DNA from 4 places in the Cytobacillus sp. OWB-43 genome. Region 4 is predicted to be linked to each of the others. Evidence: riboswitches for the same ligand, from Rfam matches in the RefSeq annotation. Region 4 holds a riboswitch; each other region holds the start of a gene.
The links. A riboswitch is a leader RNA that binds a small molecule or an ion and turns the genes downstream of it on or off. The one in region 4 is predicted to bind S-adenosylmethionine.
Positions count from the first base shown of each region.

Region 1: another riboswitch for S-adenosylmethionine. It lies ahead of U9M49_RS19955 (methionine ABC transporter ATP-binding protein); the one in region 4 lies ahead of U9M49_RS04165 (phosphoadenylyl-sulfate reductase).
Region 2: another riboswitch for S-adenosylmethionine. It lies ahead of U9M49_RS00170 (PLP-dependent aspartate aminotransferase family protein); the one in region 4 lies ahead of U9M49_RS04165 (phosphoadenylyl-sulfate reductase).
Region 3: another riboswitch for S-adenosylmethionine. It lies ahead of U9M49_RS00625 (alpha/beta hydrolase); the one in region 4 lies ahead of U9M49_RS04165 (phosphoadenylyl-sulfate reductase).

Region 1 is NZ_JAYEFF010000007.1:161,491-164,612, reverse strand. It holds gene U9M49_RS19960 (O-acetylhomoserine aminocarboxypropyltransferase/cysteine synthase family protein) at 1-1,009, shown strand, start outside; SAM riboswitch class I at 1,097-1,201, shown strand; gene U9M49_RS19955 (methionine ABC transporter ATP-binding protein) at 1,315-2,340, shown strand; gene U9M49_RS19950 (methionine ABC transporter permease) at 2,333-3,001, shown strand; gene U9M49_RS19945 (MetQ/NlpA family ABC transporter substrate-binding protein) at 3,015-3,122, shown strand, end outside.
Region 2 is NZ_JAYEFF010000001.1:15,642-18,763, forward strand. It holds gene U9M49_RS00160 (MBL fold metallo-hydrolase) at 1-265, shown strand, start outside; gene U9M49_RS00165 (NUDIX hydrolase) at 299-925, shown strand; SAM riboswitch class I at 992-1,092, shown strand; SAM riboswitch class I at 1,274-1,384, shown strand; gene U9M49_RS00170 (PLP-dependent aspartate aminotransferase family protein) at 1,461-3,122, shown strand, end outside.
Region 3 is NZ_JAYEFF010000001.1:111,492-114,613, forward strand. It holds gene U9M49_RS00615 (LLM class flavin-dependent oxidoreductase) at 1-670, shown strand, start outside; gene U9M49_RS00620 (MetQ/NlpA family ABC transporter substrate-binding protein) at 688-1,503, shown strand; SAM riboswitch class I at 1,587-1,689, shown strand; gene U9M49_RS00625 (alpha/beta hydrolase) at 1,947-2,735, shown strand; gene U9M49_RS00630 (hypothetical protein) at 2,728-2,877, shown strand; gene U9M49_RS00635 (YezD family protein) at 2,898-3,065, shown strand; gene U9M49_RS00640 (hypothetical protein) at 3,098-3,122, shown strand, end outside.
Region 4 is NZ_JAYEFF010000001.1:835,898-839,019, reverse strand. It holds gene U9M49_RS04175 (CaiB/BaiF CoA transferase family protein) at 1-123, shown strand, start outside; gene U9M49_RS04170 (hydroxymethylglutaryl-CoA lyase) at 136-1,074, shown strand; SAM riboswitch class I at 1,516-1,620, shown strand; gene U9M49_RS04165 (phosphoadenylyl-sulfate reductase) at 1,784-2,503, shown strand; gene sat (sulfate adenylyltransferase) at 2,518-3,122, shown strand, end outside.

The DNA of each region.
Region 1 (3,122 bases), on a different contig from region 4:
GGGTGATGAAATTGTAGCTGCCTCTAATTTATATGGAGGTACATATAATTTATTTACAGTCACTTTACCAAAGTACGGCATCAACGTTAGGCTTATCGATATTAATAATGAAGAGGAACTACGAGCAGCAATCAATGAGAAGACACGAGCTGTATTTGCCGAAACCATTGGTAACCCGAGTTTACAAGTACTAGATATTGAAACAGTTTCAAATATCGCCCATGAACATGGTGTGCCGTTAGTGGTTGATAACACATTTGCAACTCCTTATCTATGTCGGCCAATTGAGCATGGCGCAGACATTGTTGTTCACTCTGCAACGAAATGGTTACTTGGGAATGGGACGACAATGGGGGGGATCATTGTTGACGGTGGTAAATTTGATTGGAACTCAGAGAAGTATCCAGGATTAAGTCAGCCGGATACAAGCTATAACGATATAGTATATAGTGAGGCACTGGGCCCTGTAGCATATATTACTAAAGCGAGAGTGCAGCTTCTAAGAGATTTAGGTCCAGCACTAAGTGCACAAAGCGCCTTCCAATTTACGTTAGGTTTAGAAACGTTAACGGTTCGAATGAAAGAACATATTGCTAATACGAAAAAAATTGTGCAATATTTAAATAATCATCCTGCTGTTAATTGGGTACTTTATCCGGGCGATGACAACCATCCTAATAAAGAATTAGCAGACAAATATTTATCTAAAGGTGCAGGGGCAGTTGTCGTTTTTGGCATATCTGGTGGGCGTGAAGCAGGTGCGAAGGTTATTAATTCGGTTGAGCTGTTCGCACATGTAGCGAATGTAGGTGATGCAAAAAGTCTTATTATACATCCAGCAAGCACAACGCATCAACAACTTAATCAGGATGGGTTAAAACAAGCAGGTGTACCTGAAGACTTAATCCGATTATCAATTGGAATTGAAAATGTAGAAGATTTGATCGATGATCTTGAATCTGCTATTGAAGCGGCAACCGGTATTGCTTCATTAAATATAAGGGTCTAACAACTATTATTTCAGATTTGACACCTACTTCAATGACATGATACTATTACACAGGTACACAAAAAAATTCAATATATTCATAGTTTGCTCTTATTTAGAGAGGTGGAGGGAAGTGCCCTTTGAAGCCCGGCAACCGTCATTTAATTGAAATGGTGCCAATTCACTCAAAGCATTAGCTTTGAAAGATGAGAGAAAGGAATTTTCATAACAAGCCTTTCTGCTCATAAGCAGGAAGGCTTTTTTTATAAACAATGGATATGCTATAAATGTGTTGGTTTTTCTGGATTGAAGAGGTGAAGTATAAAATGATTTCAATAAAAGATGTAAAAAAGATTTTCTCAACGAAAAACGGGAAAGTAAATGCAGTAGACAATGTTAACCTCGAAATTAACGAGGGTGAAATATTCGGTGTAATCGGGTACAGTGGTGCGGGTAAAAGTACATTGATTCGTATGTTAAATGGACTTGAAATCCCGACTGAAGGCGTTGTATCTGTAGCTGGGAATGAAGTTTCTCGCATAAAAGGTGCTAGCTTAAGAAAGGCTAGACAAGAAATAAGCATGATTTTCCAACATTTTAATTTATTGTGGTCTCGAACAGTACGAGAAAACATTGCGTTTCCATTAGAAATTGCTGGTGTACCTAAGAAAGCGCGACTAGAGAGAGTTAATGAATTAATTAAATTGGTTGGACTAGATGGTCGAGAGGATGCCTATCCCTCGCAATTAAGCGGTGGACAAAAACAGCGAGTAGGTATTGCTAGAGCACTTGCCAATAATCCTAAAGTACTGTTATGTGATGAGGCGACAAGTGCTCTAGATCCGCAAACAACTGATAGTATTCTCGACTTACTTGTTGATATTAATGAACGTTTAGGGTTAACTATTGTGTTAATTACGCATGAAATGCATGTCATTCGCAAGATTTGCCACCGTGTGGCTGTCATGGAAGGTGGAAGAATTGTTGAAATTGGCGAAGTGCTAGATGTGTTCCAAAAGCCAAAAGAACCTATTACGAAGCGATTTGTTCAACAAGTGACCGAACCGGAAGAAACGAAGGAAACGATTACACATTTACTGAGTGCTTATCCAAATGGCCAAATTGTTCAACTTGGATTTGTAGGTGGTTCAGCGGAACAACCATTAATCACAAACTTAATTCGCCACTACAATGTAACAGTGAATGTATTACAAGGAAAGATATCCCAAACACAAAGTGGCTCTTACGGTACCTTATTTATTCATATAGATGGAGAGACGGATGAGGTTACCCGCGCGATTGAATATATTCATTCGCAGAAGGTTGGCGTGGAGGTGATTTCCCATGCTTAATGAATGGCTACCAAATGTGGATTGGGAAAGAATGTGGGAAGCAACAAAAGAAACTTTATATATGACAAGTATTTCTGTTATAGCCACGTTTATTTTAGGAATTATTCTTGGATTACTTTTGTTCTTAACCTCTAAAGGTAATATATGGCAAAATCAGCTAGTTAATAAGATCATTGCGGCATTCGTCAATGTCTTTCGATCCATTCCGTTTTTAATCTTGATTGTGTTATTAATCCCTTTCACAAAAATGATTTTAGGGACAATGATTGGTGAAAATGCAGCATTACCAGCACTCATTATTGGTGCAGCACCTTTCTATGCAAGAATGGTGGAAATTGGCTTACGTGAGATTGATAAAGGTGTCATTGAAGCCTCTAAATCGATGGGTGCAAAAACAAGTACAATTATATGGAAAGTACTCATCCCTGAATCTATGCCAGCGCTTGTTTCGGGTATTACCGTTACAGCGATTGCGCTAGTCGGATATACGGCAATGGCAGGTGTCATAGGTGCAGGAGGATTAGGGAACCTTGCCTACTTAGAAGGTTTCCAAAGAAGTAGATATGACGTTGTATGGATTGCAACGATTATTATCTTAATTATCGTGTTTATCATCCAAATGATTGGTGATTTGATTACTTCCAAACTAGACAAACGATAGGAGAGCTAAAAAAATGAAAAAATGGTTATCTGTTTTAATGATTGCAGCTGTTGCATTATTTATTGCTGCCTGTGGATCTTCAGATGAAGGTAGCGAAGGATCTGATGAAGGAACAAAAACA
Region 2 (3,122 bases), 820 kb from region 4:
TGAGGGCCCTGAACCAAAGGATGTTTTTACTCAAATTCGTTATTGGTTACCTATATTTACTTCAGTTGCAGATGACGTTTTTCTCCAAGGAAATGACATAATAAAAATGCAAGAAGCCATACAATCGGAATTGTTGGAACAAGTAAAACATTATTTATTAACAGCGCACGATGTTGAACTTAGTGCAGAGGATAAGAAGCTAATAGGCTTAGATTTAAATGTCTGCACAATGGGGATGATTGATAGATTGCAGAAAGTGAAATAAAGATTTAAGTCGTGTGGTTTGGAGGTAATTAACATGGATTTGGAAGAAATAAGATCAGAGATACAGCATCGTCAATCAGATATATTGGGTAGCTCCAGATTGGTTAAATTCGCTGTTCTTCTTCCCCTAATAGAAAAAGATGGAGAAATACATATTTTGTTTGAAGTACGGTCTTTATCTATGAGAAGACAGCCAGGGGAAATTTGCTTTCCTGGGGGGAAAATGGATCAAGACGATGTGGATTTAATAGAGACGGCAAAAAGGGAGACCAGTGAAGAGTTAGGTATCCCAATTGGAGAAGTCTCTGTTTTTTCAGAACTTGATTATGTAGTGACACCTTATGATACAGTGATTTATCCGTTTGTAGGCACAATAGAGAGCATCAGTGATCTTAAGCTAAATCCAGAGGAAGTGGATCAAATTTTCACAGTACCACTTGCTTATTTTTTGAAAGAGGGACCATCTATTCATTATATTGAGATGAAGCCAGAGCCTAATAGTAGCTTTCCCTATCATCTCATTCCTAATGGGGAAAAATATAAATGGCAAACGCGGAGGATGCAAGAAATTTTTTATACTTATAAAGGTCATGTGATATGGGGGTTAACAGCTAAGATACTGTATCATTTTTTGACGCTTATCCAGGATGAAAATAAATAAATTTTCAAAATGTTATTGACGATTCCCTATAAAAGGGTATATGATGTTAAACAAATAAATATGAACTTCTTATCCAGAGAGGCGGAGGGACTGACCCAGAGAAGCCTCGGCAACCAGCAATCTTTTGTATGGTGCTAATTTCAGAGGATATTATCCAAAGATAAGGAGAAGGTGAGCTCGTTAATTCAAAGCCCTTCTGCCTCTTCTAGGTAGAAGGGCTTTTTATGTGATAGAGCTAATATTTTATTGGAATATAAAATATATTCAGATTTCATATTGACGACAAATCATTTTTTGGATATAATTCTATTTGTAATTAAAGTATTAACGCTTTAAAAAATAAAATATTTCTTATCGAGAGTGACGGAGGGATCAGGCCCTATGAAGTCCGGCAACCTTCAAGCAATTGCTTGAAAAGGTGCTAAATCCTGCAGGCAGTAAATGTCTGGAAGATAAGATGAGGCAACCCCCTCTTCTTATGAAGAGGGGGTTATTTATTTTAATCATCCGACTAAAAAGTAGAGGAGAGTATATAATGACGAATCAATTTAACACTTATGATGATGAGACGATTTTATTACATGGAGGTCAATCACCAGACCCGACAACGGGATCTCGTGCAGTTCCTATTTATCAAACAAGTTCATATGTTTTTCATAATACAGACCATGCGCAAAGCCTATTTTCATTAGATGAGACGGGAAATATCTATTCACGAATCGGTAATCCAACGGTAGATGTATTAGAAAAACGTATTGCTTTATTAGAAGATGGGGTAGCGGCAGTAGCGACTTCATCTGGAATGGCAGCTATAGCTCTTTCAATTATGAATATTGCCCAAGCGGGTGATGAGATTGTTGCAGCGTCGAACCTTTATGGTGGAACATATAATCTTTTTGCCATAACACTTCCGAAATATGGGATTAAAGTTCATTTTGTTGATGGATCTGACCCTGAGAATTACCGTAAAGCGATTACGCCAAAAACTAAGGCTTTATATGGAGAGATTATTGGGAACCCAAGTCTTCATGTCCTAGATGTAGAGGCAGTTGCAAATATTGCTCATGATAATGATATTCCCCTTATTATTGATAATACTTTCGCTTCACCTTATCTTTGCAAACCAATCCAATGGGGAGCAGATATTGTCATTCATTCGGCAACAAAATGGATTGGTGGTCATGGAACAACAATTGGCGGACTTGTAGTTGATGGCGGACGATTTAATTGGAATCATGATAAGTTTCCTGGTTTTACTCAGCCAGATCCAAGTTATAACGGTATTGTTTATGCGAATGAGTTTGGTACACTCGCTTTTAGTACAAAACTTCGTGTTCAGTTGCTGCGCGATTTTGGGTCATCTTTAAGCCCACATAGTGCATTTCTTTTACTCCAAGGATTGGAAACACTCCATTTACGTATAGAGAAACATACGGAAAATGCAGCGAAGATAGCCCATTTCTTAAACGCTCATCCAGCTGTCGATTGGGTCGCATATCCAGGTTTAGCAGAGCATCCAGCGCATGAACTCGCGAAGAAATATTTAAACACTGGCTTCGGTTCCATTGTGAACTTCGGTATTAAAGGTGGCCGAGATGCGGGTAAAAAAGTGATAGATACAATTGCATTGTGGTCTCATGTAGCCAATGTAGGTGATGCGAAGTCACTCATTATTCATCCGGCTTCAACCACACATCAACAGTTAAGTGCAGAAGATTTAATTAAAAGCGGTGTAAGTGAGGAACTCATACGTTTATCAGTTGGGATTGAATCGGTTAGAGATTTAACCAATGACTTAGATCAAGCCTTCTATGAAGCGACTGGTATTTCTTCGAAGGGAGAACAAAAAGGAGAAACAGCAGTAAATGATGAAGGTGTTATTCGATGGGCATTACAATCATCCTCATTAAAAGAAGATGTGGATGGCAAAGAACTGCAAAGAGCAAAAAGGATAGCTGTTGTTGGATTAAGTGGAAATCCTGCTAGACCAAGTTACCGTTTAGCAAGAAAAATGCAAAGATTAGGTTATCAAATCGTGCCAGTTAATCCAAGAGAAACAGAAGTATTAGGTGAACAGGCATATCCAAATTTAAAATCCATTCCTTTTACCATTGATATTGTGCAAGTATTTAGAAGCCCTGAAGCTGCGATAGAAGTGGCGAAAGAGGCAGTAGAAATCCAACCGAAAGTTTTCTGG
Region 3 (3,122 bases), 720 kb from region 4:
TGCAGAATGTGTATTTGTAGGTGGGCCAACACCTGAAAGAGTAAGACATTATACAGAGGATATTCGAAAACAAGCGGAAGAATATGGCAGGAATCCGGAAGATATTAAAATATTCACTTTCCTAACAGTCATCGTAGGTAAGACAACTGAAGAAGCGGAAGAGAAATTTGCTGAATACAACCAATTATGGAGTGCAGATGCAGCGAAAGCACAGTTTGGGGGCGCAAGCGGTTATAATGTTGCGGAATTTACAAAGGATGAGTTAGATAACCCATTTGAATTTAAAGCTACAGAGCATGGGCATTATAAAGCTGCTTCATTAACGAAAGATGCGAAGAAAAAACTATCGATTAAAGAAGCGATTTCAAAACTAGAAGGATTAGATAGAGACAATATAATTGTCGGCAATCCATCAGAAGTAGCAGACCAAATTCAATATCAGTTTGAAGCCTCTGGTGTCGATGGTTTTAATTTAAATCATTTAGTAACGCCAGCAGATTTGGAAGATTTTATTGAGCTTGTTATTCCGATTCTACAAGAACGTGGTTTATATAAAAAGGAATACAAAAAGGGTACGTTAAGAGAAAAGCTTTTTACTCATGGCTCGCCCCTTTTACCGAGTGGTCATCCAGGAAGTAAATATCGTAAAGGTGAAAAGATAAATAATTAAAATAAGAGGTGAAGGGTATGAGAAAAGTTTGGTTATTATTTTTTGTACTGACTTGTTGCACTGTTTTAAGTGCATGTGGGACATCAGGTTCATCCGGCGAAGAAAAGAAAGAGATGGTCTTAGGGGCGACAGTTCCTTATAGTGATATGCTTGAGCAAGGTGTAGCACCACTACTTGAGGAAAAAGGGTACAAAGTAGAAGTAAAGGAATTTAATGATTATGTTCAACCGAATATTGCTTTAGATAGTGGAGATTTGGATGGTAATTTATTTCAACATAAAGTGTACTTAGAGAATTTTAACACTGAAAAAGGGATGGATCTAGTAGATATTATTTCTGTTCCTACAGCTCCAATTGGTATTTATTCAGAAAAATTCAACTCCCTTGAAGAAGTGAAAGATGGAAGCACGATGGCCATTGCTAATGATCCTACAAACTTAGCGAGAGGATTAACAGTTGCGCGTGATGCTGGTTTAATAGAATTGAAAGATGATATAAACCCAGTCAATGCAACAGTAAATGATGTATTATCTAACCCGAAAAATTTGAAATTCCATGAAGTAGATGCAGCCCAACTGCCAAGGTCTCTTGAATCAGTTGATCTTGCTGCTGTTAATGGTAACTTTGCGGTTGCTGCAGGATTAGATTTAACAACAGCAATTTATCGGGATCAAATTCCTGAGGAAATCCAAAATAGGATTGTTGTTCGTAAAGAAGATAAAGACGCCCAAATGGCAAAGGATATCATTGAAGCCATAGAGTCGGAGGAATTTGCAAAAGTAATTGAAGAAAACTTTAAAGGTTTTCATAAGCCAGAATGGATGGGCGAATGAGTAAATCATCTTAATTTTTAAAAAATAATTGACAAATATTGATAAATATTATAGAGTAAATGATATAAAATTTAATATGATTTTTCTTATCCAGAGAGGTGGAGGGACTGGCCCTTTGAAGCCTCGGCAACAGGCAATTTATTGCACTGTGCCAATTCCAGCAAGCTGTTGCTTGAAAGATAAGGAGAGATAAAGAACGGAACTTTAACCTCTTCTTGTCAGAAGAGGTTTTTTATTTTGCATGATTTAATCACCAAGGGATGATCTCCTCTATACAAATGCTGTTTTTAAACTGATTAAACCTATTTGTTAAGTTGGAATTAAAGTTGCTGATTGGACCTCCAAAGGCAGTAGTGCAGCTAGATTTACATCAACGGGAAAAATCGGCAATGGTAGTCAACCATTGTCCACCAAAATGTTGCAATATAAAGGAGGACGAAAAAATGAAAAGAGTAGAATCAACAGTTATACCAGGTGCAGATTCTTTTTATTATGAAGGTGGGGACATTGGTATTCTCCTCATTCATGGCTTTGTTGGAACACCGCAGAGCATTGAGGACTTGGGTGCGGAACTTGCAAATAGGGGTTTTACTGTTCATGCCCCAAGGCTCACGGGACATGGAACAAAAAGCAGAGATTTAGAGTTATATGGTTATGATGATTGGTTCAATGATGTTGTTACAGCTTATAAGCAATTAAAGGAGAAGTGCAAACAAGTCTATTGTTTAGGTCAATCTATGGGCGGTGCATTAGCGCTGTTGTTAGCTAAGAAATATGGAGAGCTGGATGGACTGATCCTAATTAATACTGCACTGACATTACCAGATTACGAGTATTTAAGATATTACGATGAGAAACACTATATTGACGAAGGTAGCCCAGATATCAAAAATCCGACTATACATGAAATTACTTACGATAATATTCCGGTAAAAGCAGTTCACTCTTTACAAAAGGTAATGAGTGACGCAGGAAAAAGTTTATCTCAAATTCATTGCCCAATATTATGCTTTAAGTCTATCCATGATCATGTTGTACCTCCAGAGAATACAGATCGTATTTTTATCGAAATTCAAACAGATTATAAATGGCTTCGAGTCCTTTACAACTCATACCATGTAGCATCCATGGATTATGATCAGACCAAAATTATTCAGGATACAACAGAATTTCTAGATACGATGAATGAAGAAAAAAAGAACACCGAGTGGGGGGGGAAAGAGGTTGGCTAAGTTTTTACAAAAAGCGATAGCAAAGAGAAAACAAACCTTAATCAACCTTATGCTTACTATAGATGAAATAAAGTTCAAGCGACATGAATTAGAACAGTTAACACTTACAGAAATAGAGGAGCTTGTAAAAAGACTAAAATAAGTCCCATAAAGGAGAATTTTATGGAAAAACACATTGATCAAGATAAAATTCATACCATTCTCACAACATTAAAGGAACTCGAATATGGTTGTGTCACCATTACTGTACACGAAGGGGATATTACCCAAATTGACATTACCGAGAAGAAACGATTTGCTCTGAAAAAGAAACAACAAAATAAAAAATGATGGAATGGAGCAAATGAAAAGGAGTGAGTTACATGCAGTCAACAATTAGTAATCAAG
Region 4 (3,122 bases):
ACACCTGGGGCTGTTCGAAATGTAGGCCCAGATTTGGGAGAGAACAATGAGGAAATCCTTTCTGGCATTCTTAATTATAATCATGAAGAAATTGAGATTTTAAAAGAAAATAACGTAATCTAAGGAGGGAAAAACATGAATTTGAAAGAAGAGGTCATTATTTCTGAAGTTTGCCCCCGCGATGGCTTTCAAAGTCTGGCAGAAATCATTCCTACAGAAGAAAAGGTCGAATTGATTAATTCAATGATTAGCTGTGGTTTCAAGCAAATTGAGGTCACATCTTTTGTTCACCCAAAAGCAATTCCTCAGCTGTCGGACGCTGCTGAAGTACTGCAAAAAATAAAGCGCAAGCAAGGGGTAAAACTACGTGCGCTTGTCCCGAATTTACGAGGATTAGAAAGAGCGATTGAAGCAGAAGTAGATAAAGTAAAACTAATGCTTTCAGCAACAGATTCCCACAGTATCAGTAACGCTAATAGCAAAACGTTCGATGCAATGAAAGGTTTTGAACCTCTAGTAAAACGCGCAACAGAAGCTTCTATGGGTGTATCAGGCAGCATTTCTGTCATATTTGGATGTCCTTACGAAGGGGATGTACCTTTGGTAAGAATTGAAGAGATTTGCAAAAGATATATAGATATGGGAATATACCAGTTATCGTTAGCTGATACAACAGGGATGGCGAATCCGGTAAAAGTTAAGCGCATTATTGGGCATCTCACTAGTAAATTCCCAGAATTATCCTTATCCTTACATTTGCATAATACGAGAGGTATGGCTTTTGCCAATGCCGTAGCAGGCTATGAAATGGGTGTTCGGGATTTTGATAGCTCGATTGCTGGACTAGGTGGCTGCCCTTATGCACCAAACGCCACTGGAAATATCTCCTCTGAAGACCTTATTCATGGTTTTGAAGAGATGGGTATTTCAACAGGTGTAGATTTGGATAAAGTCATTAAGCTAGGAAAAAAAATAGAGATTAAATATCCTGAATATTCTGATAGCTTTATTTTGAAGGCTGGTAAATGTTCTGACTTACACCTAGCTCCAAAAACCCAAGAAAAGTTGGGATAAAACTTCTATTCTTATTAATCCTCCTTTAAGAGAATGAAGATAGATTGAATTTTACTTTTAGCTAAGTGAGAAGTATTATGTCTTTAATTTTTCAAGGGCAGCTTTTGGAGGAAATCTTTTAGTTGTAAATGCAGTATATAATTCTCCTAATATGATTATTTTCGATTTTAATTTCAAAGAACAATTGAGACCATCAAAAGAGAAGCTCATACCATGTTTTTTACTATATCTTTAACTAATTATTAACGGCAGTTACATCCTTTATAAAACGTTATTTCTTTTATGAGGATATTTGAGAAGCGCTCTCAGAAGAAATTAACTTTTTCTTAACGTTTATGTATATTCATGAGTTTCAATTAAATGATTCTGACAAATCATAAAAATTAGATTTTTGTATTGACTTTTATTGATAGTATGTTAGGATTTATCTTATCCAATATTTTCTTATCCAGAGAGGTGGAGGGACTGGCCCGATGAAACCCGGCAACCTGCTTAATGCAAGGTGCTAATTCCAGCAAAATGTTGATTCATTTTGAAAGATAAGGTGTCATGAATCGTTATCTCACACCTTTTCTTATTGAAAAGGTGTTTTTTGTATAAGAGGTGATTCTTAAAAAATAATAGTCATTCGCTGATTAGACAACTAAAGGCGGACATTTTCCTTCAATGGGGAAATGCCGTCTTTTTTTATCGGAAAAGGAGGGATGAAATGCAACAGGCGATTACTTATGAGAACTGGCAGGATATTTCTGCAAGCTTTACTACCGATGATCACTCGAAAGGCGCTTTGTCTGTTCTAGAGTGGGCCTATCACACGTACAACGAGGATGAAATTGTGTATGCTTCTAGTTTTGGTGCCGAAGCCATCGTCCTTATCGACTTAATTACGCAAATCAAAAGAGAGGCTAAGTTGGTTTTTCTTGATACGGATTTACACTTTCCTGAAACTTATCAAGTGATTGAAGATATAAAAAAACGTTTTCCAGCGCTTCAAGTTGAAATGAAAAAACCTCATTTAACATTAGATGAACAAGCCGCTCGTTACGAGTCGGCATTGTGGAAAAAAGATCCGAATCAATGCTGTCAAATACGTAAAATACTACCTTTACAAGAAGCAATGGTGGGAAAAAAAGCGTGGATTTCAGGTCTTAGGCGCGAACAGTCACCCACAAGAAAGCATACTAATTTTGTGAACAAGGATGAGAAATTCACAAACATCAAAATTTGTCCACTTATTCATTGGCGCACGAAAGATGTCTGGGATTATATCAAAGAAAAACAATTACCCTATAATGCTTTACATGATGTGAACTATCCGAGTATTGGGTGTTTTCCTTGCACGCAACCAACAAATGAAGACGCTGATTCCCGCGCGGGTCGTTGGCAAGGCTTAACGAAAACAGAATGCGGCTTGCATACTAATTCATAAAAAGGAGTAAACAAATGAGCTTACCTAGTCCACATGGAGGAACATTAATTCAAAAATATGAACCACAATTCGATCTAGCTAAAGTGACAAAAACAATCGCAATCGACCGAATTGCATTAAGTGATTTAGAGTTGATTGCTATTGGCCTATTTAGCCCACTAACCGGTTTCTTAGGCAAAGAAGATTATGAATCTGTCGTGAAAAAAATGAGATTAAGTGATGGCACGGTTTGGTCAATTCCCATTACATTACCTGTTGATCTATCGGTTGCAGAACAACTCGATAAAGGGGAACAATATCGCTTGGATTTCGAGAATACAACTTATGGAGTCATCACAGTGTCGGAATGGTTTAGACCAGATTTAGAGATAGAGGCACATCATGTTTATCAAACTAACGACCATGAGCATCCAGGTGTGAAACGACTTTTTGAAAGAGGCAATCATTACGTAGCTGGTGAGATCACCCTTATAAGAAAACCTGAGAAAAAAGACTTTACAGATGTTTGGTTAGAGCCAAAAGACACTAGGGCTTTGTTTGTAGAAAAAGGTTGGCAATCGATTGTTGGCTTTCAAACACGTAACCCGATTCATCGTGCCCATGAGTATATTCAAAAGGC